3 regions of the Micromonospora humida genome follow, and region 3 is predicted to be linked to each of the others. Evidence: riboswitches for the same ligand, from Rfam matches in the RefSeq annotation. Region 3 holds a riboswitch; each other region holds the start of a gene.
The links. A riboswitch is a leader RNA that binds a small molecule or an ion and turns the genes downstream of it on or off. The one in region 3 is predicted to bind cobalamin.
Positions count from the first base shown of each region.

Region 1: it holds a riboswitch for cobalamin, as region 3 does, so the genes downstream of both, cobN (cobaltochelatase subunit CobN) here and JQX11_RS03605 (peptidase) in region 3, are expected to answer to the same signal.
Region 2: it holds a riboswitch for cobalamin, as region 3 does, so the genes downstream of both, JQX11_RS02825 (ribonucleoside-diphosphate reductase subunit alpha) here and JQX11_RS03605 (peptidase) in region 3, are expected to answer to the same signal.

Region 1 is NZ_JAFEUC010000001.1:123,558-131,525, reverse strand. It holds gene JQX11_RS00585 (aldo/keto reductase) at 1-748, shown strand, start outside; gene JQX11_RS00580 (hypothetical protein) at 839-1,174, shown strand; cobalamin riboswitch at 1,769-1,898, shown strand; gene cobN (cobaltochelatase subunit CobN) at 2,208-5,930, shown strand; gene JQX11_RS00570 (VWA domain-containing protein) at 5,927-7,968, shown strand, end outside.
Region 2 is NZ_JAFEUC010000001.1:690,341-698,308, reverse strand. It holds gene JQX11_RS02830 (ribonucleotide-diphosphate reductase subunit beta) at 1-187, opposite strand, end outside; gene JQX11_RS02825 (ribonucleoside-diphosphate reductase subunit alpha) at 241-2,616, opposite strand; cobalamin riboswitch at 2,738-2,951, opposite strand; gene JQX11_RS02820 (helix-turn-helix transcriptional regulator) at 2,979-3,866, opposite strand; gene JQX11_RS02815 (oxidoreductase) at 3,994-4,896, shown strand; gene JQX11_RS02810 (hypothetical protein) at 4,952-5,671, shown strand; gene JQX11_RS02805 (hypothetical protein) at 5,809-6,195, opposite strand; gene JQX11_RS02800 (TetR/AcrR family transcriptional regulator) at 6,314-6,880, opposite strand; gene JQX11_RS02795 (PEP/pyruvate-binding domain-containing protein) at 6,887-7,968, opposite strand, start outside.
Region 3 is NZ_JAFEUC010000001.1:876,871-884,838, reverse strand. It holds gene JQX11_RS03625 (CbiQ family ECF transporter T component) at 1-423, opposite strand, end outside; gene JQX11_RS03620 (SCO2322-related protein) at 416-1,321, opposite strand; gene JQX11_RS03615 (prenyltransferase/squalene oxidase repeat-containing protein) at 1,318-2,766, opposite strand; gene JQX11_RS03610 (SCO2322-related protein) at 3,126-3,647, opposite strand; gene JQX11_RS03605 (peptidase) at 3,644-4,687, opposite strand; cobalamin riboswitch at 4,790-4,918, opposite strand; cobalamin riboswitch at 5,137-5,340, shown strand; gene JQX11_RS03600 (hypothetical protein) at 5,557-5,859, shown strand; gene metE (5-methyltetrahydropteroyltriglutamate--homocysteine S-methyltransferase) at 6,002-7,968, opposite strand, start outside.

The DNA of each region.
Region 1 (7,968 bases), 750 kb from region 3:
CGACCACATCGACACCGCCGCGTTCTACGTCTCGCCGGGCGGCACCCTGAAGGTCGGCACCGGCCCCGCCAGGTACGCCACCGAACTGATCCGCGCCGCGCTCGCCCCGTACCCGGAAGGGCTGGTCGTCGCCACCAAGGTCGGCTTCCGGGACGACCCGACGACCGGCCTGCACGAGGAGGCCAGCCCGGCGCAGCTGCGCGCCCAGGTGGAGGAGAACCTGCGCCGGCTCGGCCGCGACCACCTCGACCTGGTCAACCTGCGGATCGTCAAGCGGCCCGCGCCGGACTCCGTGGCCGAACGCTTCGGCGCGCTGGCCGAGCTGCGCGACGCCGGCCTGATCCGGCACCTGGGTCTGTCCAACGTCCGCCTCGACCACCTCGACGAGGCGCAGACCATCGCCCCGGTGGTCTGCGTGCAGAACAACTACGCGCTGGACAACCGCGGCGACCAGGACGCCATGGTCCGCGAGTGTGGTGCCCGGGGTATCGCCTACGTGCCGTTCTTCTCCCTGACCGGCGGCAACCGCGAAGGCGGGGCCCGCACCGACCACGGCGCGGCCGTACACGCCGTCGCCCGCGCCCACGACGCCACCCCGCAGCAGGTACGCCTCGCCTGGACGCTGCACCAGGGCCCGCACGTACTGGCCATCCCCGGCACCGGTGACCCGGCCCACCTCGCCGAGAACGTCGCGGCCGCCGCGCTGCGACTCACCCCCGACGAACTGGCCGCCCTCGACCGGCGGTGAACGGGCCGCTCAGCCGGCTGTCACCGGGTTCGCAGCGCCCTTCCAGGTGGGGGTGCTCCACTGGAGGGACGCCGAGGAGAGGACGGGCAGATGGGCTGGTTCAGCCGACGGACCCGGGCTGACGAGGGCATCCCGACGAAGCTCGACCGGGAGGCCACCCGGGACGACCTGACCGCGCTGGCGGACTTCGTGGCCGCCCACCGGGGGGTGGAGTTCTATCTCGAACCCGAGACGACCGCCACCGACACCACGGTGGTGGCGATCGCGCACGACGGGGAGTGGATCCGCCGCCGTACCGGCTCCCCACGTACGGCGGCGAAGCTGGCCCACCGGCACGCGGTGCCCCTCTACGAGGCGGCGAAGACCGGATACCCGGAGCGGATGCGGGCCTGGAACCGGGCCCACCCCGAGCGTCGCCTCCGCTGACCCCGCAGCCGCGCGTGCGGCGTGGCGGGGTGGTGGCCCCCGTGGGATGTCGGCCCGTGGGATGTGGGTCCGTGGGATGTGGGTCCGTGGGGGTGCGGCCACGGCGGCGGGTGCGACCGCCGGCCGCCCCGGTCGCCTGCCACTGCGGGGCAGGGGTGTGGGGGTATGTCGTCGCGGGCCCTTTCGAGCTGATGACGGCGACGGATCGGCCCCGCCGGGTGGGACGACCCGTACCGCCAGGTCGGGGGTGGCCGGGGTGGCGCGGCACCGGATGGGCCTGTGACCGGAGGGCCTGCGGCACCGGAGGGGGCGGCCCCGCGGCACCGGGCCGGGGCCGCCGCCCTCAGGCTGCCCCGGCCCCGGCGTGTCGGGGGGCCCTACCCGGCGCGCCAACCGTCCGGTCAGGTCGGCCGTGCCGGTCCCGAGTCGTTGACATCATCAGCTCGACAGCGTGCGAGAGAGGTGTCCCGACCGACCAGGGCCGTGCCGCCCGGATCAGCTCCGTGCCGCCCAGTTCCGCGCCGTCGCGGGGCCGGTGGCCGCCGTTGACCTCGGGGTGAGGAGTGTGGCAGCATTCGCGGCCTGACGGCAGTGAAGGAAGTCGGTGCGATTCCGACGCGGTCCCGCCACTGTCACCGGGGAGCGATCCCCCCTCGTGGGTCACGACCGTGCGTGCACGGTTGGAAGGCCGGGGGTGAGCGTCGATCCGGGAGCCAGGATACTTCGGCCGTCGGAGAACCCCAGGGCGTGGACACCCGAGGAGGACCCGATGACGCACAGCGTCACTGCCGACCCGATCACGGTCGGTGATTTCCGCATCACCGTCGAGCCCGCGCCGCCGCGCGCTCCCACCTCTCCCACCGTCGCCGGCCGTCGCCGGGGCGGTCGGCCTGCCACGTACCGCTGACGGCCGGTCCGGGTGCCCCGCCGCCGGCGGGGTACGTCGGACCTCCGCCGCCGCTGACCGGCGTCCCTCCCGCCCCGCTCGGCCCGGCCCCGTGGTCGAGCCGGACGTCACTCTCCGGAGCCGAACGTGCGCATCCTGCTGCTGTCCACCGCCGACACCGATCTGCTCGCCGCCCGCGCCAGCGCCGCCGACTACCGTCTCGCCAACCCCACCCGGGTCGACGTGGCCGCCGTGCCGGCCCTGCTCGACGGTGTCGACCTGGCCGTCGTACGGCTGCTCGGCGGGCGGCAGGCGTGGCCGGACGGCCTCGCGGCGGTGCTCGGCTCCGGCGTCCCCACGATCGTGCTCGGCGGCGAGGCGGTGCCCGACGCGGAGCTGATGGCGGCCTCCACGGTGGCCTCCGGGGTGGCCACCGAAGCGCTGTCCTACCTGGTCGAAGGGGGCGCGGACAACCTCGCCCAGCTCGCCCGGTTCCTCTCCGACACCGTCCTGCTCACCGGTGAGGGCTTCGACCCGCCCACCCCCACCCCGCCCTACGGCATCCTCGACCACCACCGCCCGTCCACCCCGGTCGACGGGGCGGACCCGGTGGCCGGACCGGCCGGGCGGCAGGACGGCGGCGGGCGGCCCACGGTGGGGATCGTGTTCTACCGGGCGCACGCGCTGGCCGGCAACACCGGTTTCGTGCAGACCCTGGCCGACGCGGTCGACGCGGCCGGCGGCGAACCGCTGCCGATCTTCTGCGGATCGCTGCGCGGGCTCACCCCCGGCGACGGGCCGCTGGACCTCTTCGCCCGCTGCGACGCGCTCGTCGTCACCGTCCTCGCCGCCGGGGGGACGGTCGCCGCCGACGCCTCCGGCGGGGGCGACGAGGACGCCTGGGACGTCGGCGCGCTCGCCGCCCTCGACGTGCCGGTGATCCAGGCGCTCTGCCTGACCAGCACCCGGGAGCAGTGGGCGGCCAGCGACGCCGGGCTGTCCCCGCTGGACGCGGCCATGCAGGTGGCCATCCCCGAGTTCGACGGTCGGATCGTCACCGTGCCGTTCTCGTTCAAGCGGATCGACGCCGACGGGCTGTCGGTCTACGCCGCCGACGCCGAGCGGGCCGCCCGGGTCGCCGGGATCGCCGTCCGGCAGGCCCGGCTGCGCCACCTGCCCAACGCCACGAAGCGGGTGGCGGTCGTGCTCAGCTCCTACCCGACGAAGCACTCCCGGGTCGGCAACGCCGTCGGCCTGGACACCCCCGCCTCGGCGGTCCGGCTGCTCGCCGCCCTCGCCGACGCCGGATACCACCTCGGCGACGCGCCGCCCCCCACCGACGGGGACGCGCTGATCCACGCGTTGATCGCCGCCGGGGGCCACGACGTCGAGTGGCTCACCCCGGAACAGTTGGCCGCCGCCGAGGCCCGGGTGCCGGGGGACACCTACCGGCGCTGGTTCGACCAGGTGCCGGTCGACCTGCGGGACCGGATGCGGGAACACTGGGGTGAGCCACCCGGCCAGCTCTACACCGACGACGGGGACATCGTCCTGGCCGGGCTGCGGTTCGGCAATGTCACCCTGCTGATCCAGCCGCCGCGCGGCTTCGGCGAGAACCCGATCGCCATCTACCACGACCCCGACCTGCCACCCAGCCATCACTATCTGGCCGCCTACCGGTGGCTGGCTGCGCCGGTCGCCGACGGCGGCTTCGGCGCGGACGCGGTGGTGCACCTCGGTAAACACGGCACCCTGGAATGGCTGCCCGGTAAGGGACTCGGCCTGGCCGCCGACTGCGCCCCCGACGCCGTCCTCGGTGACCTGCCGCTGGTCTACCCGTTCATCGTCAACGACCCCGGCGAGGGCACCCAGGCCAAGCGGCGGGCGCACGCCGTCGTGGTCGACCACCTGGTGCCCCCGATGGCCCGCGCCGAGACCTACGGCGAACTGGCGAAACTCGAACAGCTGCTGGACGAGTACGCCACCGTGCAGGCCCTCGACCCGGCGAAGGTGCCGGTGGTCCGGGGGCAGATCTGGGAGTTGGTGCGCGCCGCCGAACTCCACCACGACCTGCACACCGAGGCGATGCCCGCCGCCGACGACTTCGACGACTTCGTGCTGCACCTCGACGGCTACCTGTGCGAGGTCAAGGACGTGCAGATCCGCGACGGGCTGCACATCCTGGCCGGGGTGCCCACCGGTGAGGCCCGGGTCAACCTCGTCCTGGCCGTGCTACGCGCACCGCAGGTGTGGGGCGGCAGCCGGGCGCTGCCCGGCCTGCGGCAGGCCCTCGCCGCCGGCTACGGCCTGGACGAGCAGGCGCTGCTCGCCGAGCCCGGGGCGCGGGTGGCGGTGCCGACGGCGTTGACCGACGTCGTGGACGGGCCGGCGGTCACCGCCGCCGACGCGGTGGACCTGATCGAGGGGCTGGCCCGGCGGCTCGTCCTCGGCATGGAGACCCTCGGCTGGGATCCGGACCGAGCCGACCCGGTGGTCGCGGAGGTGACCGGTGGGTCCTGCCCCGACGCCGCCGAGGTGCTGCGGTTCGCCGCCCGTGAGGTGGTGCCCCGTCTGGACCGCACCACCGACGAGATCACCCACACCCTCGGCGCGCTCGACGGCCGGTTCGTGCCGCCCGGACCCTCCGGGTCGCCCACCCGGGGGCTGGTCAACGTGCTGCCCACCGGCCGCAACTTCTACTCCGTCGACCCGAAGGCGATCCCCAGCCGCAACGCCTGGGACGTCGGGGTCGCGCTGGCCGACTCGCTGCTCGCCCGCTACCTCGCCGACACCGGGGAGTACCCGCGGTCGGTCGGGCTGACCGTGTGGGGCACCAGCGCCATGCGTACCCAGGGCGACGACATCGCCGAGGTGCTGGCCCTGCTCGGCTGCCGGCCGGTGTGGGACGACCGGTCGCGGCGGGTCACCGGCGTCGAGGTGGTGCCGGTGGCGGAACTGGGCCGGCCCCGGGTCGACGTCACGGTCCGCATCTCCGGCTTCTTCCGCGACGCGTTCCCGCATGTCGTCGCCCTCCTCGACGACGCGGTACGGCTGGTCGCCGCCCTCGACGAGCCGGCCGGGGACAACTACCTGCGCGCGCACGTGGCCGCCGACCTCGCCACCCACGGCGACGAGCGGCGGGCCACCGCCCGGATCTTCGGCTCCAAACCCGGGGCGTACGGGGCGGGGCTGCTGCCGCTGATCGACGCCCGCAACTGGCGTACCGACGCCGACCTGGCCGAGGTGTACGCCGTCTGGGGCGGCTACGCCTACGGCCGGGGCCTGGACGGGCGGGAGGCGCGGGCCGACATGGAACGGTCCTTCGCCCGGATCGCGGTGGCGGCGAAGAACCAGGACACCCGCGAGCACGACATCGTCGACTCCGACGACTACTTCCAGTACCACGGCGGGATGGTGGCGATGGTGCGCCACCTCACCGGGGCCGCCCCGGCCGCGTACGTGGGCGATTCGGCGATGCCGCACGACGTGCGCACCCGCACCCTCGGCGAGGAGACCCGGCGGGTGTTCCGGGCCCGGGTGGTCAACCCGAAGTGGATCGCCGCGATGCGCCGGCACGGCTACAAGGGCGCGTTCGAGCTGGCCGCCACCGTGGACTACCTGTTCGGCTACGACGCCACCGCCGGGGTCGTCGACGACTGGATGTACGAGCGCCTCGCCGAGGCGTACCTGTTCGACGGGGCGACCCGGGAGTTCCTGGAGCGGTCCAACCCGTGGGCGCTGCGCGGCATCACCGAACGGCTCCTGGAGGCCGCCGAACGCGGCCTGTGGGCCGCCCCCGACCCCACCACCCTGGACCGCCTCCGGGAGACCTACCTGGCCACCGAGGGCGACCTGGAGGATCTCCAATGAGCGGTTTTCCCTTCTCGGCCGTGCTCGGGATGGACGACATGCGGTTGGCGCTGCTGCTCAACGCGGTCAGCCCGGCGATCGGCGGGGTGCTGGTGCGGGGCGAGAAGGGCACCGCCAAGTCCACCGCCGTCCGCGCCCTCGCCGCCCTGCTCCCGCCGGTGGACCGGGTCGCTGGCTGCCGGTTCGGCTGCGACCCGGCCGCCCCCGACCCGACCTGCCCGGACGGTCCGCACCCGGGTGCCGCCGGGCACGAGGACCCGGCCGCCGCGCCGGTCGAGCGCCGACCCGCCCGGCTGGTGGAGCTGCCGGTCGGTGCCGCCGAGGACCGGGTGGTCGGCTCGCTGGACCTGGAGAAGGCCCTCGCCGAGGGGGTACGCGCCTTCGAGCCGGGCCTGCTCGCCGCCGCCCACCGGGGGGTGCTCTACGTCGACGAGGTGAACCTGCTCCACGACCACCTGGTCGACCTGCTCCTGGACGCCGCCGCGATGGGCCGCTGCCATGTCGAACGGGAGGGCGTCTCGGTCAGTCACGCCGCCCGGTTCCTGCTGGTGGGCACGATGAACCCGGAGGAGGGTGAGCTGCGTCCGCAGCTGCTCGACCGGTTCGGGCTGACCGTCGAGGTGGCGGCCAGCCGGGACCCGGTCGTCCGGGTGGAGGTGGTGCGCCGCCGGCTCGCCGCCGACGCGGACCCGGCCGGGTTCGCCGCCCGGTGGGCCGCCGCCGACGCGGAGGTGGCCGCCCGGGTGGCCGCCGCCCGGGACCGGCTCGACGCGGTGCTGCTGCCCGACGCCGCGTTGCGGCAGATCGCCGAGGTCTGCGCCGCGTTCGACGTGGACGGGATGCGCGCCGACATCGTCACCGCCCGGACCGCCGTCGCGCACGCCGCCTGGCAGGGGCGGGACCGGGTGACCGCCGAGGACGTGCGGGTCGCCGCCCGCCTCGCCCTGCCGCACCGCCGTCGCCGTGACCCGTTCGACACCCCGGGCCTGGACGAGAAGCGCCTCGACGAGGCGTTGCAGCGGGCCCGCGACGAGCACCCCGACGACGATCCGCCGGACACCGGCCCGGCCCGTCCGGGTGACCCCGGCGGCCCGGACGGCGGTGGGCCGGGCGGCCCCTCGGCGGGCGGCCCCGGCGGCGGGTCGGGCCCGCAGTCACCCGATGACGCCGGTGGGCCGCAGGATGCCACCGGCGGGCCGCAGGACGCCGGTGGTCCGCCGGGCCACGACGACCACCCGCGCGCCCGGACCGGTCCGGCCTCCCCACAGTCCGGGGACGACCGGTGGCCGGACCGCATCGACGACGGCGGACCGGCCGGCGACGACGGACCGGACACCGGACACCGCGCCGACGGCCGGTCGGGACGCCCCGACGACGGCTCCGCCGAGCACACCGGTGCCCGCCCCGGGCGACCCGGCCAGGGCGGTACCGCGAACCCGGGTGACCCGGCGGGCACCGGCTCGGTGGCCGTACCGCAGCGGGGGTTGACGGCCCGGTTGTTCACCGCGCCGGGGGTCGGTGACGGGGTGCCCGGCCGGCGCTCGCGGGCCCGGACCGGGCGGGGGCGGACCACCGGGGCCCGGGTGCCGGCCGGTCGGCCGGCGGCGGTGCACCTGCCGGCGACCCTGCGTGCCGCCGCCCCGCACCAGGCCCGGCGGGGCCGGTGCGACGGCCGGTTGCTGCTGCGCCCGGACGACCTGCGGGAGGCGGTCCGGGAGGGCCGCGAGGGCAACCTGGTGCTGTTCGTCGTCGACGCCAGCGGCTCGATGGGCGCGCGGCAGCGGATGTCGGCGGTGAAGGGTGCGGTGCTGGCCCTGCTCACCGACGCCTACCAGCGGCGGGACACGGTGGCGGTGGTCGCCTTCCGGGGTGCCGGCGCGCAGGTGCTGCTGCCGGCCACCTCGTCGGTGCTGGCCGCGTCGGCGCGGCTGGCCGAGCTGCCCACCGGCGGGCGTACCCCGCTGGCGGAGGGGCTGCTCGCCGCCGCCGACCTGCTGCGGGTGCAGCGGCTGCGGGACCCGCGACGGCGTCCGCTGGT
Region 2 (7,968 bases), 190 kb from region 3:
TCGTGTCACCGGTGGCGAAGAACGCCACCAGCCGGGACACCAGGTGCCGCTCGGCCGGCGACAGCCGCTCCAGGTCGGCCAGGTCGGAGTGCAGGTCGACCTCCTCCACCGTCCAGGTGTTGCGGATGGCGTCCTTGAACCGGTCGAAGAAGTGCGGGTAGCGCATCGGCCGCAGGGTGAGGTCCATGCCGGGGTCGAGCAGCAGCTGCCGCCCGGCGGTGCGGGGTTCGTCGACGGTGGTCACTGGCACGCCTCGCAGCTCTCGGGGTTCTCCAGGGAACAGGCCAGCGCCTCGGCGTCGGCCGCCACGACCGGGGCGACGGTGACGGTGGCCTGCTGGATCCGGGTCGCCGGACGCGACCGCAGGTAGTAGGTGGTCTTCAGCCCGGACTTCCAGGCGTACAGGTACATCGAGGACAGCTTGCCGATGGTCGGCGCGCTGAGGAACAGGTTCAGCGACTGCGACTGGTCGACGTACGGCGCCCGCGCGGCGGCCAGGTCGATCAGCGCCCGCTGCGGCAGCTCCCACGCGGTCCGGAACAACTCCCGCACCTCGGCGGGCAGGTCGACGATGCCCTGCACCGAACCCTCGGCCCGCTTGATCCGGTCGCGGATCTCCGAGGTCCACAGGCCGCGCGCCTTCAGCTCGCGTACCAGGTAGGTGTTGATCTGGAGGAACTCGCCGGACATGGTCTCGCGCTTGAACAGGTTGGACACCTGCGGCTCGATGCACTCGTAGCAGCCGGCGATCGACGCGATCGTGGCGGTCGGGGCGATCGCCACCAGCAGCGAGTTGCGCAGGCCGTGCGCGGCGATCTGGGTGCGCAGCGCCGCCCACCGCGCGGTCTGGGTGGGCTCGACCCCCCACAGGTCCGGGTGCAGGTCACCCCGGGCCGCCCGGGTCTGCGGGTACGCCGGGTGCGCGCCGAACCGTTCGGCCAGGCCGGTCGAGGTCTCCAGAGCGGTCAGGAAGATCTCCTCCTGGACCCGGGTGGACAGCTCCCGGGCACCGGGCGAGTCGAACGGCAGCCGCAGCGCGAACAACGCGTCCTGCAGCCCCATCAGCCCCAGCCCGACGGGCCGCCAGCGCGGGTTCGACGCCGCCGCCTGCTCGGCCGGGTAGTAGTTGATGTCGATCACCCGGTCCAGGAACACCACAGCCGTACGGACCGTGGCGCGCAGCCTGTCCCAGTCGACGCCGTCGGCGGTGAGGTGCGCGCCGAGGTTGACCGAGCCGAGGTTGCACACCGCCGTCTCGGTGTCGCTGTTGACCTCCAGGATCTCGGTGCACAGGTTGGACAGGTGGATCGTGTTGCCCGGCACGCCGGTCTGGTTGGACAGCCGGTTCGCCGGGTCCTTGAACGTCATCCACCCGTTGCCGGTCTGTGCCAGGGTGCGCATCATCCGCCCGTACAGGTCCCGGGCCTTCACCGTGCGGACCGCCTTCTTCTCGGCGACCCGGTACGCGGCGTCGAACTCCTCGCCGTACAGGTCGGGCAGCTCCGGGGCGTCCGACGGGTCGATCAGCGACCAGTCGCCGTCGGCCTCGACCCGGCGCATGAACTCGTCGGGGATCCAGTTGGCCAGGTTGAGATTGTGGGTGCGCCGGGCCTCCTCACCGGTGTTGTCCCGCAGCTCCAGGAACTCCTCGACGTCCGGGTGCCAGGGTTCCAGGTAGACGCAGGCCGCCCCCTTGCGCCGGCCGCCCTGGTTGACCGCCGCCACCCCGGCGTCGAGGGTCTTCAGGAACGGCACGATCCCGTTCGACCGGCCGTTGGTGCCCCGGATCAGCGCCCCCCGGCCGCGCACCCGCGTGAAGGAGATGCCGATGCCGCCGGAGAACTTCGACAGCTTCGCCACCTGGTGGTAGCGCTCGTAGATGGAGTCCAGCTCGTCGCGCGGCGAGTCGACCAGGAAACACGACGACATCTGGGTGTGCCGGGTGCCCGAGTTGAACAACGTCGGGGAACTCGGCAGATAGGCCAGCGACGACATCAACCGGTAGAACCCGACCGCCTCGTCGGGCGTGGTGGACAGCCCGCAGGCCACCCGCAGCAGCCAGTACTGCGGGGTCTCCACCACCAGCCGCGACTGCGGGTGCCGCAGCAGGTACCGGTCGGCCACCGTACGCAGCCCGAAGTACTCGAACCGCAGGTCACCGGCCGGGTCGACGGCGTCGTCGAGTTGGCGTGCGTGCCGGGCCACGAACGCGGCGGTGTCGTCGGCGATCAGGCCGAGGCCGTGGGCGTACCGGATGGACTCGCTGAACGAGGTCACCTCCTGCCCACGTACCTCCTCGTCCACGTAGGCGGCCAGCAGCCGGGCCGCCAGGCGGGAGTACTGCGGTTCCGTGCCGATCAGCTCCGCCGCCGTCTGGATCGACAGCTTGTCCAGCTCGGCCGTGGTCGCCCCGTCGTAGAGGCCGCTGATCGTCCTGGTGGCCACCCGCAGCGGGTCGACCTCGTCCAGGTCGGTGGTCCACCGGGCGACGGCCGTGACGATCCGGTTGACGTCCACCGGCTCGGTGTCGCCGTCGCGCTTGCGGACCCGCATCGCGGGCCGGCGTGGCTGCGCGCCGTCGACGTCGGACGGTGGGCTCTGCGCTGTGCTCGTCATGACCTCTCCTCGCTGTCACCGATGGCCATCGGGACGCGGGAGGACGCCGACGGGCGCGGCACGGCGGCCGGCCCGGGTGCTGGCGTCGGTCGTCCCGCGCGACCTCCGACCGCCGCGCGCAGCAGCGCACGGCGCACTGGCAGGTCTTCGGACTCGTGGGCGTGACCGGGGTCGGTCGCCTACTGGCCGTCGCTTCCCGGACCTCGCGGTCCAGTGCTCGATGACGGCGGTCGTTCCCACTTACCGCTGCGGGGCAGTCCCGGATTTCCACCGGGTTCCCTGTTGCCTCGACCGGACCACCGGGCCCGGCCGAACCAGCTGCGTGGCACACCATATATGGCGTAGATGGGGGAGAGGCAACACTAGATGTCGCGTCGGTGTGTCGGATAACTCTCATCCGACCGCCCGGTGGCCCGCAGTGACGCCAGCAGCCGCAGCGCGTCGGCGTCGGCGCTGCCGGGCTCGGCGGTGAAGACCAGCATGACCGGGCCGGGGTTTCCGGGCAGCGGGTAGGTGTCCCAGTCCAGGACGATGTCACCGACCTCGGGGACCTGGAAGGTCTTGGTGCCGCTGACCGACCCGCGCACGTCGTGCCGGGCCCACAGCCGCCGGAACTCGGCGCTGCGGATGCTCAGCTCACCGACGACGGCGGTGGCCCGGGGGTGGGTGGGGTCCGTGGCCACGGCGGCGCGCATCATGCCGATGTAGTCCATGGCCTGCTGCTCCCAGGACGCGCAGCGCCGCACCGGGGTCGCCGCCTCGTCGAACATCAGCAGCAGCATGTTGAGCCGGTCCGGCGGGTGGTCCGCCGGATCGCCGAGCAGCGCCACCGCCCACGCGTTCCAGGCGAGCAGGTCCAGGTGCCGGCCGAGCACCACCGCCGGGGTGTCCAGCACCCGCAGCAGCCGCCTGGTGCTCTCCGGCACCCGCTCCGGGCCGTGGTCGACCCGGGCGGGCGTCGGCCGGCGGGCGGCGCGGGCCAGGGTGAACAGGTGCCGGCGTTCCGCGTCGTCGAGGCCGAGCGCGGCGGCGAGCCCGTCCAGCACGTCGTCGGACGGGCGCACCTCCCGGCCCTGCTCCATCCGCTGGTAGTAGTCGGTGCTCAACCCGGCCAGCAGCGCCAGCTCCTCGCGGCGCAGCCCGGTGACCCGGCGTCGTCCACCCGGCTCCAGGCCGACGTCCCGGGGGTGCAACCGGGCGCGCCGGGCACGCAGGAAGTCACCGAGTTCACGGGCGTACGGACGGGTCATGTCGCCAGTGTGGCGCGGCCCGGACCGGCGTGGGTAGGTCTGCGGGACCTAGGCAACCGGGTACGACCGGCCCCGCCCGGTCGGGCCCTAGCGTCGGTGGTCCGATCCGACCGTCAGGGAGCAGCAGATGACCTGGACCGCCGACCACATCCCCGACCAGCACGGCCGCACCGCCGTCGTGACGGGCGCGAACTCCGGCCTCGGCCTGGTCACCGCCACCGCCCTGGCCCGGCGGGGCGCCCGGGTCGTGCTCGCCGTGCGCGACACCGCCGCCGGCCGGCGGGCCGCCCACGGCATGGGCGGCGACGTCGAGGTACGCGAGCTGGACCTCGCCTCCCTGGCCTCGGTACGGGAGTTCGCGGCGGCCCTGGCCGCCGACCGTCCGGTGCTCGACCTGCTGGTCAACAACGCCGGCGCGGTGCTGCTCGGCCCGCGCCGCACCAGCGTGGACGGCCACGAGCTGCACCTCGCCACCAACCTGCTGGGCCACTTCGCGCTGACCGGCCTGCTGCTGGGCAACCTGGCCGCGGCGCGGGCGGCCCGGGTGGTCAGCCTCAGCTCGATCACCCACCGCAACGCACACCTGGACTTCACCGACCTGATGGGCGAGCGCGGCTACCGGGGCTCCACCGCGTACGGCAGGTCCAAGCTCGCCACCACCGTCTTCGGCATCGAACTGGACCGCCGGCTGCGCGCCACCGGGTCGCCGGTGATCAGCGTGCTGGCCCACCCCGGTGTCACCCGCACCAACCTGACTCCCCGGGCCTGGTCCCACCAGGGTCGGCGCGGCCGGGTGATCGCCCGGCTCGGCCTGCTGGCCACCCAGCCGGTCGAGCAGGGTGCGCTGCCCCAACTGCGCGCCGCCACCGACCCGCAGGTCCACGGCGGCCAGTTCTTCGGCCCGGCCCGGTTCTTCCAGACCTGGGGGCCGGTCACCGAGGTGCGGGCCAGCCGGGAGGCCACCGATCCCGCCGTCGGCCGGCGGCTGTGGACGGCGGCCGAGGAACTGACCGGCGTGCGCTGTCTCTGACGCCGGGCCGCACTAGCATGGCTGCGGTCGGTGAGGGCGGCGGAGACGAGGCGACATGGGATGGCTCGGGCGGGTGCTGGGCGGCGGGGGCCGGCAGGTCCAGGAGGATCCGGTCCGGCAGGCGGCGCTGTCGGCCGAGGTGCGGCAGCGCTTCGGCGCCCACCTGGCCGTCCGACCTGCCGAGCAGGTGGCGGCGATGGTCGGGCTGCTCGACGACGGCGACGGCCTGGCGGTGGCGGCCGGCATCGTCGGTGAGTTCGCCGACGCGGCCCACGCGGACCTGCTGGCCCAGACGACGGAGCTGTACCGGCGTACCGGTCAGCGGTTCCCGGTGGACCGGCGCAACTACCGGCCACTGTGGCGCGAGGCCGGTGGCCGGCTGCACTGGCCGCTGTTCGCGCTGCCGGGCGGCCTGCACCCGTACGTGCACGTCGCCGCCGCCACCACGGTCGTCGGCACCCGGGCGGCGCAGTTCGTCCGGGCGACCGACCCCCATCCGCTGCTCGCCCGCCTGTTCGAGGTGCTCGACCTGACCACCTGCGGCTGGGAGTACGGCCGGGTGCGGGTGGACCACGACGGGGCGTCGCTGGTCGGTCGGCTGATCTCCACCACCCGCGACGTCCGGGCGGCGATGAAGGAACCCCCGTCGCTGCCGCCGTCGGTGCGGGAACTCATGCGCACCAACCGGGCGGTCGACGTCTTCGACCTCACCGGCGACCGGGTCGTCGGCACGATCAACGTGGGTGGTGAGCTGCGCCCGGCGCTGTTGACCTGACGCCGTCGGGTCGACCTGCGGGGCCGGCCTGCCCGGGGTGGACGCGGTTGCCGTCCACCCCGGGCTGCCGGGTCCCGTCACACCTGCGCACCGCTCGAAACGTCGAGGGGCACGCCGTGCCGGGCCGGCAGCCCCGGTCAGGCGACGCGGTGCGGGGCGAGCCCGTTGGAGCAGTCGGCGATGGTGACGGTCTGCGAGAAGCGCAGCGCGTCCCGGCGGGCCCACCCGTTGATCCCGGTGGAGGTGTTGCGGACGAAGAACCACAGGTCGCCGGTCAGCGTGGCGCAGTGCACGTCGATGTTCTGACTGGGATAACCCTGGCCCCTGGACTGGCAGTCCCGGTGCGGGTAGGCGTGGATGTAGGTCCCGTCGCCCCACGAGATTCCGCCCCCGCTGTAGCGGTCCGGGTGCTGCCCGTGGCCGTCGCAGTGGGCGCTGGCCGGGCTGGCGGGTATCAGGGCCAGCACCGAGCCGCTCACCGCGAGCGTCAGCGCGGAGGCGATGGAGAGGAGCCGAGATCGCATGGAAGTCCCCTGTCGATAGGTGACGATCACTGTCCACAGAGGATTACACGGGTCGGCCGCACCCGCACGGCGAACGGTGGGCACCGGGGCACCGCCGACCCGGCGAGACAGCCTCCGGTCAGGTGAAGAGCAGGTCCAACTGGTGGTCGAGGGCGGCGGTCGCCTGCACCGGGGTGTACTGCCCGCCGAGCAGGTACACCCCCAGCCCCTCCACCAGCGCCAGCAGTCCCGCCGCAGCGTCCGACGCCGGTGCACGCGGCAGCAGCCCGGCGATGAACTCCACCAGTTGCGCGGTGTCCGGCCGCAGGCCGGGGGCAGCCGCCGGGTGCAGTGCGGTCCAGGACAGGAACGCCAACGCCACCCGCCCGTCCTCGCGCGCCGCCTCGTCCAGCGGCAGCAACGCCGCAAGCAGGGTGCGCAGCAGCAGCCGGGGCTGCGGGTCCGGCCCGAGTGCCGCGACCGCCGCCTCGACCCGGGCCCGACCCCGGTCACGGACGACGGACAGCGCGAAGGCCATCATCTCGTCCTTGGTGGTGAAGTAGTGCTGCACCATGCCCGCGGACACCCCCGCCTCGGCGGCCACGTGCCGCAGACTCACCGCCTCCAGACCCCGGTCGGCGGCGACCCGCATGAGCGCGTCCGCGATCAGCGTGCGGCGCTGACGGGGATCGACCTTCCTGGGCATCGGGGCCTACCGTGCCGTCGTCACGGTGCCGGCCGCGCCGTCCACGGTGATCACCTGACCGGTGACGATCCGCGAGGTGGCGCCCGGCACGCTGATCACGGCCGGGATGCCGTACTCGCGGGCCACGGTGGGACCGTGCGCCATGATCGCGCCGGTCTCGGTGACCAGCGCCCCGGCGGTCAGGAACAGCGGCGTCCAGCCCGGGTCGGTGGTGGCGGTCACGAGGATCTCCCCGGGTTCGAGGTACGCGGTGGCCGGGTCGGTGACCACCCGGGCCGGGCCGGTCACCCTACCCGTCGCCGCTCCCACGCCCCGCAGCAGTCCCGCCCCGTCGGCGGGGGCCGGCAGGGTGCTCTCCACGTCCGTCCCGTCGGACAGCAGCGCCACCGGCACCACCCGGCGGCGCAGCTCGCGCCGGTGGGTCGCCCGGCGTCGCGCGACCAGCCCGGTCAGGTCGGCGCCGTCGAGGGCCGCCTCGACCTCGTCGAGGGTGAGGAACATGACGTCGTCCGCCGCCGGGAACAGCGTCGCCCCGATGAGCAGCAACTGCTCGCGTACGGTCCGGAGCCGGTACAGCCCGGCGAACTTCCCGGACTCCCGCAGCCCCGCCAGCCGTCGTGCCCGCCGCAACAGGAAGATCGCGATCCGGCCCCGGACCGGGCGACGTCGGCGGACCCGGGCAGCCAGCTCGTCGAGCGCGGCCCCGGCGGCTGCGGCGGCCCCGGCGAACCGTCGGTCGGGTGCCTGCGTGGGGTCGGTCAACCGCAGGTAGTTGGCGACGGCAGCGAAGACCGGGGTGGGGTCCTCGGCCCAGCGCGGCACACCGACGTCGGCTTCGGCCGCCGCCCGGTGGCCGTAGCGGGACAGGAAGGCGGACAGGCCGATCTCGGGGAGCGCGCCCCGCAGGTACCGGGCCGAAAGTTCCGCCGGTGGCGTGTCGAGGAGCAGCTCGCGGTGCGGGCGGGCGGCGCAGGCCAGCGCCCACAGCGCGAGATCCATCTCGATGGTCACGTTGTGCGGGACGCCGCGCAGCACGGCGTGGATCTCGTCCTCGGTGGCGACCCCCCTGAGCAGGTGGGCGGGCAGGG
Region 3 (7,968 bases):
GTAGAAGCCGCCGAGGACCTGCTCGACGGCGACCGGCCCGAACAACCGGATGCCCGCCGCCCACTCGGGCAGCGGGATCTCCGGCAGCGACACCAGCAGGTGCTCGCCCTGCCCGCCACCGAAGACGATCCGGAACACCACCCGCATCGTGATGATCACCGCGCCGAGGACGAGGTACATCCGGAACGCCAGCGCCCATGGAGCATCGGTGCGTCGCCGTAGCACCGTCAGCGCGGCGACGGCGACGAGCAGCGCCAACAGCAACGGATTGGTGGTGTGGCTGGCTGCTGTGGCCAGACCGAGTGCCCACAACCACCACGCGCCCGGATGCAACCCCCGCGGCAGCCGGGCGGCCGACCAGCGGCGCGGTCCGCGCCCCGGGGCGGCCGCAGCCGCGTCAACCCCGTCCCGATGTTCAGTCATCGGGGTCGGCGGCGCGGCGTCGGCGGGCGGTGACCACGCCGCCGACGGCGAGCGCGGCCAGCAGCAGTGCCCCGGCGATCGTGCCCAGCGGCAGCCCGCCGTGGCCGCTGCCGGAGGCGGCGACCTCGGTCACCGCCGGCTCGCTTGCCGTACCGCCCGACGAGCCGGTGACACCACCGGGCGTCGTCGTCGGCACCGCCGTCGGGGGTGCCGCCGCCACACTGGCTGACGCCGTGCCTACCGGGGTGGCACCCGGGGTGCCGGCAGGAGGGACGGTCGTGGTCCGACCGGGCCCGCCGGCCGATGGCACGACCGGGCCACCACCTGCGGCCGGCGGTGGCGTTGCCGGCCCGCCACCGACCGCAGGTGGCGGCGATGTAGGTGGAGGAGGAGGTGTGGGAGCCGGCCGTTTCGGCGTGACTTTCGGCCTGGGGGCGTCGCTGGCGTTGCGGTTGAGCGAGAAGGACCAACCCTCGAAGCTGCCGGCCGGCGGCTTGCGGTTGAGGACACCCTTGTCGCTGTACGCCCAACCACCCCCGTTCGCGGCATGCCAGTACGACCAGTAGGCGCTGGCCGGCGGGGTGTCCACGCATTTCTCCGAGGCAGCCGACGGCTTGCCGTCGATCCGGCAGATGAAACCCTCACCCCAGCGCAGCGTGCCGGTGATCTCGAAGCCGGCGTTCTTGAGCGCCGCGAGACCGGTGGCCTGGGTTCCGGAGGCGCAGCGCACCACCGTGCCTCCGCCCAACTCGTTGAAGTCGACCACGACGGTGACCCCGGAGGCATCCGGGCAGTAGCCGGTCGACCCGGCAGCCGCCGCCGGGCTGCCCGGCCAGGAGACGCTGCTCACCGCAGTGAGCACGACGACCGTCGCGGCATGAGCGGCCCGGCGGCTCATTGCGCCCGCCGTCGACGTCCGAGCACCAACAGCACCACACCGCCGCCGATCAGCAGCAGCGCGACCAGCACGTACCCGATGATCGCCGCACCGGTGGTGGGGAGGCCGGGCAGCGCGGGAGCCGCCGGGGTGGTGCTCGGTGCGGCGGTGCCGGTCGGTGACATGGTGGGGGAGGGCGTCGCCGGGCTGCCGGTGGCGCTCGGGCTCGGCCCGGCCGTGCCGGTCACCGTCGGTGTCGGTGCGACCGTCGGGGTGGGGGACATGGTCGGTGTGGGAGTCGCGGTGCCGGTCGGCGTGGGCGTCGGCGACGTCGGCGGCAGGTCGAGACCGATGCGGCCCAGCGGCACCTGGGCGAGCCCGAGCAGGGCCTGCGCGGTGGCCCTGCGCCACTGGTCCCGGTCGGTGTCCGCGATCCCCGTCGAGACAGCGCCGGTGAACGATTCGGCGTGGTAGGCTATCGCGCCCGCGTCGCCGACGGCAGCACCACCGTTCGCCGCCGTGAGCTGCAACTGCGTCACAGCGTGTGCGGCCCGTGCAGCCTGGCTGTCCCGGCCGGCAGCGGCGAGCGCCTGCCCGGCCAGCCCGGTGCTGTTGGAGTTCGCGCCGGTGGTCGGGCCGGAACCGCCGAACGAACCGTCGGCGTGCTGCTGACCCGCCAACCAGTCCGCGCCCCGGCGGGCGGCGTCGGAAGCGCCGGCGGCACCGGAGTCAGCGGCAGCCAGCAACGCCTGCACGGCCATCGCCGTGGAATCGACGTCGAGGGTCGCGCCCGGCTGCTCGTCGCAGGACGGCGACGGGCCGTCCGCGGTGTCCGGGTAGAGCCGGAAGCCGCCGGCGGCGCACTGCTGCCGGACGAGGAAGTCGACGGTGTCCTGCGGCAGGTCACCGCTGCGGGCCAGACCCAGCACCGCGAAGGACTGGTCGAAGGTGTTGCTGGCGTCCGGTCCACTGTCGGCCGTGGTGCGACTGGTGATCCGTCCCCGCTGGTGACCGGCGTCCGCCCCGGCCAGCAGGGACAGCGTCACCGCCCGCAGGTCGTACCCGCCGAAGTCGGTGGGGTCGGCGCCGGCGGCGGACGCGACGTAGAGCAGCTTCGCGGTCGCCCCGCCGTCGGTGAACCCCTCGATGCCCCAGTCGTCGTAGCTGTTGTAGGACCGGACGTGCGCCGCGACCTGCCCGGTCGCCGCCTGACGCGTCGGCGCGGACCCGCTGGTGGCGGACATCGCGATGATGCCGTCGATGGTCAGACCCCAGTCCTGACCACCGAACGGCCCAGGCAGCGTGCCGTCGGTGAACTCACCGGCCAACCACGAGGTGGCGTCACGCGCGGCGGCGGCATCAGCCGGGGCGGGTGCGGCCACCCCGGCCAGGGGCACCGCGGCCGTGACGACGGTCGTCGCCACGATCGCGCTGAGGCCGGTGGCGAGACGCCGGGACAAAAGCATGGGATTGCCTTTCGCAGAGCGGTCGGTGAGGCCTCCGGAACACACCCCCGGGCACGTCACCCCGCTCCGCATGCTGCGGTGAGCGGGGTGAACGGACCGTCGACGGCAGCCCGGACCTCACCCTGTAGACCTCGACAGTGGAAGCCGCTCGTCCCGGGCGGGGCATTCCGGCTCGCGAGAGGACCCCTCGCTCACGGTTGCGGGTCAGCGCCGGCTTCTACCGGCTTCCCCCCACACGGGACGTATGCAGTTGTGTACCCGGCGCACCGGATGCCGACACGGTACCGCCCTGGCGTCGCAGGACGCCAGGGCGGCCGCCGACAGCCGACGCGCCGGTCACAGCAGGGATGCCGTCAGGATCAGGGAACAGCGATGCTCGGCGCTGCGCCCGCCCCGAACGACCAGCCCTCGACACTGCCCGGAGCCGGGTTGTAGCTGCTCGCGCCCGAGGAACTGTAGGACCACGACCCGCCCGCCGGGGCATGCCAGTACGACCAGTAGGCGGTCGCCGGCGGCGTGTTGACACACGGCTCGGTCGCGGAGGTGGGCTTGCCGTTGATCCGGCAGACGAACGCCAGACCCCAGCGCGAGGTGCCGGTCACCGTGAAACCGGCCCCCTGCAGGGCGGCCACCCCGGTGGCCGGGTCGCCCAGGGCACACGCGACCTGCACGCCCCCGCCGAGCGCGGCGAAGTCGACCACGACGGTGACCCCTGTGGTGCCGGTGCAGGCGGCGGCGTGCGCCGCCTGCGGCGCGGGCTCCACGGCGGTCAGGGCGACGGCGGCGACGGCAGCGGCCACCAGCCCGGCCAGCCGCACGCGGACGATGGATTGGAGACGGAACACGTGTCCTCCCGGGTTCAGGTCGGCGCGACAGGTCATGGACAGGTGAGGACCGGTGCGCCGGAACCGGCGGCCGCAGCGGAGAGCGTGGCGTAGCCGTCGCCGGTCAGGCCCAGGACGGCCTGGCCGGTGGCGCGGGTGGCGGTGGCCGGGTCGAAGGTGCCGCCGTCGAAGTCGACCGCGCCCCGGTCGGCCGGCGCTGCGCCGCAACCCACCTGCAGGCCGACCAGGTACGCCCGTGCCCGCAACCAGGCCAACGGCCGGTGGCCGGCGCGCAGCGCCTGCGCGGCGAGCCCGGTGCTGTTGGCGTTCGGGACGCCCGACGAGTCGGCGAAGCTGCCGTTGGCGCCCTGCACCGACACCAGCCAGTGCAGCCCGGCGGCAGCGTCGGCTGGGCGGCCCGCCGCCTGGAGCGCCTGCACCGCCAGTGCGGTGGCGTCCACATCGGAGGTACACACCGGCTGAGCGGGCAGCAGCGGGTATCCGCCGTCCGGGCAGCGGGTCCCGGCCAGCCAGATGGCGGCGGTCGCGGGCACACCGTGCGCCGTGCGGTCCAGGGCGAGGATCGCGAAGGACTGGCTGAACGCATTGCTGTAGTTGCCGTACGCGGACCGGTCGGTGAACCGGCCACTGGGCGATTCCAGGCCCCGCAACCGGGCGATCAGGTCGACACCGCCGACGTCGGTCGGGTCGCCCCCGCGAACCTGCACGGCGAGGGCGAGCTTCGCGGTCGCACCGGCGTACGCCTCGGTGCCGCCGTCACCGACGTAACCGTCGCGGATGTCCGGTCGGGTGACCCAGTCCAGTGCCTGCGCGCCGAAGTCGTCGGCGACACCGGCGGCGGCGAAGGCGAACACCGTGTCGAGGGTCAACCCCTGGTCGGGGTAGGCGACGCCGTCGAAGACCACCTCGAATCGTTCACCGTCGACGAGTTGCCGCGCGAGCCAGCCGGCGGCGGCCCCGGCCCGGTCGACGCCGGGGTGCGCGGGTGCGGCGGTCGCAGGTGTGGCGAGGGTGAGAGCGGCGAGTACGCCGCAGAACAGGGCGAGCAGGCGGTGCCGGCTCAGGCGGACGACCATCGGAAGCGCCTTTCCGGCCCGGCGGTCGTCAGAACCCGGACGATCGCCACCGGCAGGCAGGATCGACCGGCCTCCGACCCGTGGGCCACGACGGGTGGGGAACGGAAAACCACGCGTGCGGCGGGTATTCGGGCTCGCCGTCAGGGGTGTCTGCCACCTCGACGACCTACCGTTGCGGGCCAGCGCCGGACTTCGACCGGACTTCCCCCACGCACACACGTTGATGGAGTTGTCGCGACAGTCTGATCGCCCTCGACAGTGGATGTCAATGCGCCATCGCGCGAACACGCTTGGTGATAACCGGCGTTGCGGCGTCCTCTACGGACGACAAGCGCCGTACCCCCACCAGCCGACACGAATGCGGTCAGCACCGGCACATTGACTCACCGCATCGCCCCCGGTGCGCAACGCCGCGGCCCGAAGCACCGCCGCATCGGGACCCGACGCGATATCGTGACACCGCAGTCGGTCCGCCACGCCACCACGTGGCGGCGCAAGAGGGAACCCGGTGCGAGACCGGGACTGCCCCGCAGCGGTGAGTGGGAACGACCGCCGTCATCAGCACTGGGCCCGCACGGCCTGGGAAGCGACGGCCGGTAGGCCTGAGCACGACGCCCACGAGTCCGAAGACCTGCCCGCTGCCCACGTGCACCCGCACGCGGAGAGCTCGGCGACCTTCGAGGGCGGGTCGACCATCGCCGACAGCACGACATCCGGTGCTGCCTGCGACCGCACCGCTCCCAGCCGAGTTCGACGACTCGGCACAAGGAGACCCCGATGCAAGCGCCACCAGCACAACGACCCCGTCCGTCAACGTACGGTGCCGTGACCCCCGGCACCGTCGGCATGCCAGCCGAACGGAACGGCCAGTGACTAGGCCCGCCGCACCACGTCGCATCAGAATCGATGACGAAGATGTCGTCGTCCTCCCGGCAGCGGACTACGAACGTCTCGCCTCCACGCGACGGCAACTCGGCGCACGCGAAGCGCGAAACCGCAGCCTGACCGACCAGGTGAACACCCTGAGCACACTGCTGGCCGACATCCGGCGCATCGTCGACTCGACGCCGCAGTGCTGTGCGACCCACCGCGACGCCGACAGCCGGATCCGTGACCTGCTAGATGCCCAGCGGATCCCGCGACCGCAGGGCTCGCCCACACCGACGCCATGAACCACCGCGACACCCACCCGGACGCCGCCCGGCACGCGACGGCATCATCCTGGGCCGCCCGATCCTGCCGGGCATGGGGTTCGCGCGAACGACTCATCCGCTCCGGGCGGACCCCAGGGGGAGTCCGCCCGGACCGGCCCGTTCAGCTCGCGCGGACCTCGGCGGCAGCCGCGACGAGGTGTCGGAGGGACGCCTCGACCTCGGCATAGGTGCGGGTCTTCAGACCACAGTCCGGGTTGACCCACAGCCGTCGGGCGGGCACGGCCGCAACGGCCCGACGGAGCGCGTCGACCACCTCGTGGTGCGGTGGGACGCGGGGCGAGTGGATGTCCCACACCCCGGGGCCGACCCCCCGGCGATAGCCGATCGCGGCAAGGTCGTCGAGGATCTCCATCTTCGAACGCGACGCCTCGATGCTGGTGACGTCCGCGTCGAGCGCGTCGATGGCGGTGATCACCTCACCGAACTCGCTGTAGCACAGGTGGGTGTGTATCTGGGTGTCGTCGGCGACGCCGCCGGTGGCCAGCCGGAACGCGCCGACCGCCCAGTCCAGGTACACCTTCTGGTCGGCCCGACGTAACGGCAGGGTCTCCCGCAGGGCAGGCTCGTCGACCTGAATGATCCGGATACCGGCGGCCTCCAGGTCGCGGCACTCGTCGCGCAGCGCGAGCGCCACCTGGTCGGCGGTGTCGGCCAATGGCTGGTCGGTCCGGACGAACGACCAGGCCAGGATGGTGACCGGCCCGGTGAGCATGCCCTTGACCGGACGGTCGGTCAGCGACTGGGCATAGGTGGACCACGCGACGGTCATCGGTGCCCGGCGGGCCACGTCGCCGTGGATGATCGGCGGGCGGACGCAACGGGACCCGTAGGACTGCACCCAGCCGTGCGTGGTGGCGGCGAAACCGTCGAGTTGTTCGCCGAAGTACTGGACCATGTCGTTGCGTTCCGGCTCACCGTGCACCAGCACATCCAGGCCCAGCCGCTCCTGCAACCGGATGACCTGCTCCACCTCGGCGCGCATTCGCTGCGTGTAGCCGGCGTCGTCGAGGGTGCCGGCGCGGTGCGCGGCACGGGCCCGGCGCAGCTCGGCGGTCTGCGGGAACGAACCGATCGTGGTGGTCGGCAGGTCCGGCAGCCCCAGCCGTTCCTGCTGGCGGGCGGCCCGCCCGGCGTAGTCGCCACGGTGCCGGTCGGTGGGGCGCAGCGCCGCCAACCGGCCGCGCACGTCGTCGTGCCGCCACGCCGGCGGGGCGGGCGGCAACGGGGCCGGCAGGCTGGTGGTGCCGTCGCGCAGCGCACGCCCGAGCAGGACCACCTCGTCGACCTTCTGCCGGGCGAACGCGAGCCGCGCGGACAACTCCGGGTCGAGGGAGGTCTCGGCCGACAGATCGACCGGCACGTGCAGCAGCGAACAGGACGTGGACACCGCCACGTGATCGGCCAGCCCGGCGACCGTGGCACCGGCGGCGACGGCCGCCCGCAGATCCGTGCGCCAGATGTTGCGCCCGTCGACCAGGCCGGCGACGACGGTCGTGCCGCGCAGGGGACCGGCGGCGGCGAGCCGGCGCAGGTTGCCCGCACCGGCGACCAGGTCCAGGCCGATCGCCTCGACCGGGGTGTCCAGCAACGCCGGCAGCGCGTCGCCGAGGTCACCGAAATAGGTGGCGACGAAGATCCGGGGACGGTGGGGCAGCTCCCCGAGACGCCGGTAGGCGTGCCGCAGGCCGTCGATCTCGGCCGTGGTGCGGTCCGCGACGTAGGCGGGTTCGTCCAGTTGGACCCAGGCCACGCCCGCGTCGGCCAGGGTGGTGAGGATCCGGGCGTACGTGTCGACCAGGTCGTCGAGCCGGGCGAACGGATTGTCGCCCTTGGCCAGCAGCAGGAAGGTGGCCGGACCCACCAGCACCGGCCGGGTGGTGATGCCCAGGTCACGTGCCTGCGCATACTCGCTCAGCGCCTTCGCCGGGTCCGCCGCGAACACGGTGTCGGGGTCGATCTCCGGCACCAGGTAGTGGTAGTTGGTGTCGAACCACTTGGTGAGTTCCAGAGCGGGTGCGGCATCGACACCACGGGCCATGGCGAAGTAGGTGTCGAGTCGACCGAGGC